One region of the Cellulomonas fengjieae genome, then DNA from elsewhere that is predicted to be linked to it. Evidence: riboswitches for the same ligand, from Rfam matches in the RefSeq annotation. Region 1 holds a riboswitch; the other holds the start of a gene.

Region 1 (2,184 bases):
AGTGCACGAAAAGTACACCGCGGGTGATCGCACCTGCCATGTCGTCCTCCTGAACGGGCTCGAGGTTCGCCTTCCCCAACGACCTCAGTCACGTTCACAGGACTCACGGATGATGTGCAGACAGCACGCGCGGCGTGCTGGGGACAGCATGCCGGACGGATCCGCAGGGCGCCAGCCCTTGGGCAGGAACGGCTACAGCGTGTCGCGGATCGCGCGCATCGCCTTCTTGCGCACCGACCGCTCGAGGCGGTCGAGGTACAACATCCCGTCCAGGTGGTCGACCTCGTGCTGCAGGCACCGCGCCATGAGCTCGACGCCCTCGACGACGACCTCCTTGCCGTCCAGGTCGGTGCCGACGACGCGTGCGTACCAGGACCGGTGCGTGGGGAACCAGAGGCCGGGGACCGACAGGCAGCCCTCGTCACCGTCCTGGTACTCGTCCTCGGACAGCTCGACGATCACGGGGTTCAGCACGTAGCCGACCTCGTCGTCGATGTTCCAGGAGAACGCCCGCAGGCTGACGCCGATCTGGTTCGCAGCCAGGCCCGCGCGGCCGTCCGTGTCCACGGTCTCGAGCAGGTCCTCGACGAGGCCGCGCACGCGGTCGTCGATGGTCGTGATCGGGTCGCAGGGGGTGCGCAGGACGGGGTCCCCGACAGTCCGGATCTCTCGCATCGCCATGCGCAGATCCTCGCACGGCGCGCGGTTCGAGGAGGCGCACACGACGCCCGCGAGGCCCCGGAGGCCGGTGAGTGTGAGCAGCGTGACATCCCGTGGCCGTCCCGCGCGCCGGACCGCGACGGTCGCCGGTCCCCGTCTTTCCGGCAGGGCCAGCTATCACCGTCGCCGGCACGTTCGTGCGGACGCAGGAATGCAGAAAACCCCCGAGCTCATCGAGCTCGGGGGCTTTCTTGACGTTCAGCGAGAATTCACTCGCCGCGCTGCGTGGGAACACCCGTGAGGAGCGAACGCACCTCGGCCTCGTGGAAACGGCGGTGGCCGCCGAGCGTACGGACGGCCGACAGCTTGCCGGCCTGGGCCCAGCGGGTGACCGTCTTCGGGTCGACGCGGAACAGCACCGCGACCTCGCCGGGAGTAAGCAGTGCGCCCTGCGAGAGGGGGGCGTCGGTGGTCGTGGCCATGGTGGTTCTCCTGTCGTTCGGTAGCTCGGCTGGCCCTGTGGGCCCCGTGGCTTTGCGTCCCCGCCTTGCGGCGGGTTTGCCGTTGTCGCTGACAACAGGAACTATGCCCGAATCTGGACGCTTGTGCAACAACCTCCGCGCACGATTCGCGGGGCAAACGGGTGATTTAGATGCGGCCATATCGGGCGCGAACGAACGAGTAGGCACCGAACGCCACGAACCCCGCCGCGACGATCACCAGGAGCAGCACGCCAGCGGGCTGGTCGCGCAGGGTGTGCAGGGCGCCGTCGAGTCCCGTGGAGCTCGACGGGTCCGACGTCACCGCCGCCTGGACGAAGAGCGCGCCGACGATGCCGAGCGCCACGCCCTTGGCCACGTACCCGAGCACGCCGAGCCGCAGCACGACGGAGCCGGCCGTGCCCGAGGGCAGCCGGTTCAGGTCCTGCAGGAACTTCTTCTTCCAGCCCTTGTAGACGTGGTAGACGCCGACGGCGATGATCCCGAGCCCGACGGCTGCCACGAGGACCCGCCCGCCAGGAGCGCTCATGAGCGTGGCGGTCAGGTCCGCGGTCTGGGTGGACGCGGCGGACCCGCCGCCACGCGCGAAGCTGAGCGCCGCGAACGCGAGGGCGATGTAGACGACCGCGCGCCCCGCCGACTTGGCGCGGTCCCCGGTCTCGCGGGAGTGGAACGCCCGCGCCACCTGCCAGGCACCGAGCGCGACGAACGCCACGACCGAGAACCACAGGATGGCGGCACCGAAGGGGGTGGCGGCGATGGCGCTGAGCGCCCCGGACTGGTCCGCCTGCTCGCCGCCGCTGCCGAACGCAACCCGCAGGGCCAGCACACCGATCAGCACATGGAGCACTCCGCTGACTGCGTATCCCGCCCGTGCCGCCAGCTCCCAGGACCTCTGCGCATTGACCGTGCTACTTGTCGTCACGGTGACATCTCCTCCGTCTCGGGCCCCCCGTGGCGCCGATGGTGGCAGCACTGGGATGGGACGGCGACCCGAGAGCTCCGACATCGTGGGGCAGGTGGG
Region 2 (2,184 bases), 1.4 Mb from region 1:
CGTCGCCGTCGTCGAGCTCGCCGAGGTGGCCGTGCGCCAGGAGGCCGAGGCCTTCATCAGCTTCCTGCACGAGCGCGCCGGGGCCGGGGCGGACCTCGCCGGCCGGCCGCTGCCCACCGCGATGACCAAGGACGCGTTCTGGGCCACCCCCGACGAGACGGAGGCGCTGATGAGGGACATCGGTGCCCTGTTCGAGCCCTACATCGCCAGAGTGACGGACGCGGCCGCCCGGCCCGCCGGAGCCCTGCTCATGCGCTGGTTCGCCACCAGCCGCCCCGATCTGCACACCGATCCCGCACCAGGTCCGGAGGCATGACATGGTCGCCCTCACGTACGAGGTTCACACCCTGCGCATCCCGATCCCCCGGCTCGTCCTGCGCTCGTCGCGGGCCCGCCTCGCCCGTCGGGTGCCCGAGCCGCTCGAGCCGTGGCAGCAGACCGAGCGGCGCGCCCACGAGAAGCGGCGCGACGCCCACCTCGACGCCGCGGTGGCGCTCCGCCGCTGACCCGGCCCGGCCGCGCGGGCTGGCCGTCTGACATGGTCAGTTGCCCGACGCAAGTTGGACGCGCCCCAGCAGATACATCCGAGCGGGTGAAAATGGACGCGCGTCCGGTATTGGTCACTGCGCGCGCTTCCGCCGTGCCCTCATGTTGCTCTAATGTCGGACTTGTCAGCGAAAACGGCAAACCCTCTGCAAAGCGGGGACGCAAAGCCACGGGACCTACATGGTCAGCCGGGCTACCGAACAGACAGGACAGCGTCATGGATCAGCGTGGATACTCAGTAGACCCGTCCGAGGCCTCCAGCCCCGTGTTCCCCGCCATCCGCCTCACGGCGTGGGCCGGGATCGCCGCCCGTCGCAGTGCCGCGGACCAGGTGCCCGCCCAGCGGGAGCACGCCGCCGCCTGAACCACCGCCTTTCACAGAAGCCCCCGGACCGTGGTCTGTGGGGCTTTTGTGCTGCCCTGGGCAGCGATAATCTCGGCGAAGCGGCTACCAGCAGGGGGAGCTGCCTCGGAGAGAAGGTCGCATGGACAGTTTCGGGCAGTGGTTCTTGCTGCTGATCTACTGGTTCCTGTTCTTCGCCTACCTCGTGATCCTCTTCCAGATCCTCAGCGACCTCTTCCGTGACCGCGAGCTCAGCGGCTGGTGGAAAGCTCTCTGGATCATCGCGCTGGTGATCTTCCCGTTCCTCACCGCCCTCGTCTACGTGATCGCGCGTGGCAATGGGATGGCGGAGCGGCAGGTCAAGGCCATCCAGGAGGCCAAGTCGGAGACGGACTCCTACATCCGCGAGGTGGCCGCAGGCAAGTCGCCGGCGGAGCACATCGCGGACGCCAAGGCACTTCTCGATTCCGGTGCGATCGACGCGGACGAGTACGCCCAGCTCAAGGCCAAGGCACTCGCCTGACACCCCGTTCCGGGCCGGTACCGCTCAGGTGCCGGCCCGGACGGCTGTCTAGAGCTCGCCGGACTTCTGCAGGTACCGCATGGCCGCCCAGCCGATCGGGATGCGCAGCCAGTACGTGGCTACGCGGAACAGCACCGCGATCGACGTCGCGATACCGGGGTTGATGCCGGTGATGCTGGTCAGCGTGCCGGCCAGGGCCAGCTCGATGGTTCCCATCCCGCCGGGCGTCGGGATCAGCGCGCCGGCGGTGTTCCCCGCCAGGTAGACCAGCGCGACCTGGATGAGGGTGGCGTCCTGGCCGAAGGCGGCCAGGCTGGCGTCGAACGCGAAGATGAACCCGAGGGTCATCAGCAGGTTCCCGCCGACGGCGAGCGCCAGCCGCCACGGCTGTCCGAGCACCTCGATGAGCCGCGGCCACGTCTGGCGCAGCATCGGCATGGTCTTGGTGAGCACCCACTGCCGGACCTTGGGAACGAGGAGGGTGGAGGCGACCAGGGCGGCCGCGATGCCGATGACCAGGAGCACTGCCGGCGACACCGGCAGGGACGACTCGTTGTTCCCCGACACGATCGTGAGCACCAGGAGCAGGCCGAGCGTCACGACGAACTGGCTGACCTGGACGAGGGCGACCGTCGCGGCCGCGAGCGTGGTGGACACCCCGCGCTTGGTCAGCATCCGCAGGTTCAGGGCGGCCGGCCCGATGCCGGCGGGAGCGGCGAGCCCGACGAACGTCGCGGCCGTCTGCACCAGGGTCGCCCGCCAGACGGGCAGC

What was found. Region 1 has a riboswitch for cyclic di-GMP ahead of KG102_RS10925 (BldC family transcriptional regulator). Riboswitches for the same ligand answer to the same signal wherever they lie in the genome.
Region 2: it holds a riboswitch for cyclic di-GMP, as region 1 does, so the genes downstream of both, KG102_RS17445 (SHOCT domain-containing protein) here and KG102_RS10925 (BldC family transcriptional regulator) in region 1, are expected to answer to the same signal.

What each region holds. Positions count from the first base shown of each region.
Region 1 is NZ_CP074404.1:2,359,243-2,361,426, forward strand. It holds gene KG102_RS10915 (DUF3145 domain-containing protein) at 1-40, opposite strand, end outside; gene def (peptide deformylase) at 193-681, opposite strand; gene KG102_RS10925 (BldC family transcriptional regulator) at 930-1,142, opposite strand; cyclic di-GMP riboswitch class I at 1,159-1,233, opposite strand; gene KG102_RS10930 (DUF1206 domain-containing protein) at 1,309-2,085, opposite strand; tRNA gene KG102_RS10935 (tRNA-Ile) at 2,172-2,184, opposite strand, start outside.
Region 2 is NZ_CP074404.1:3,737,950-3,740,133, reverse strand. It holds gene KG102_RS17455 (ArsR/SmtB family transcription factor) at 1-316, shown strand, start outside; gene KG102_RS17450 (hypothetical protein) at 318-506, shown strand; cyclic di-GMP riboswitch class I at 673-747, shown strand; gene KG102_RS17445 (SHOCT domain-containing protein) at 1,032-1,412, shown strand; gene KG102_RS17440 (lysylphosphatidylglycerol synthase transmembrane domain-containing protein) at 1,461-2,184, opposite strand, start outside.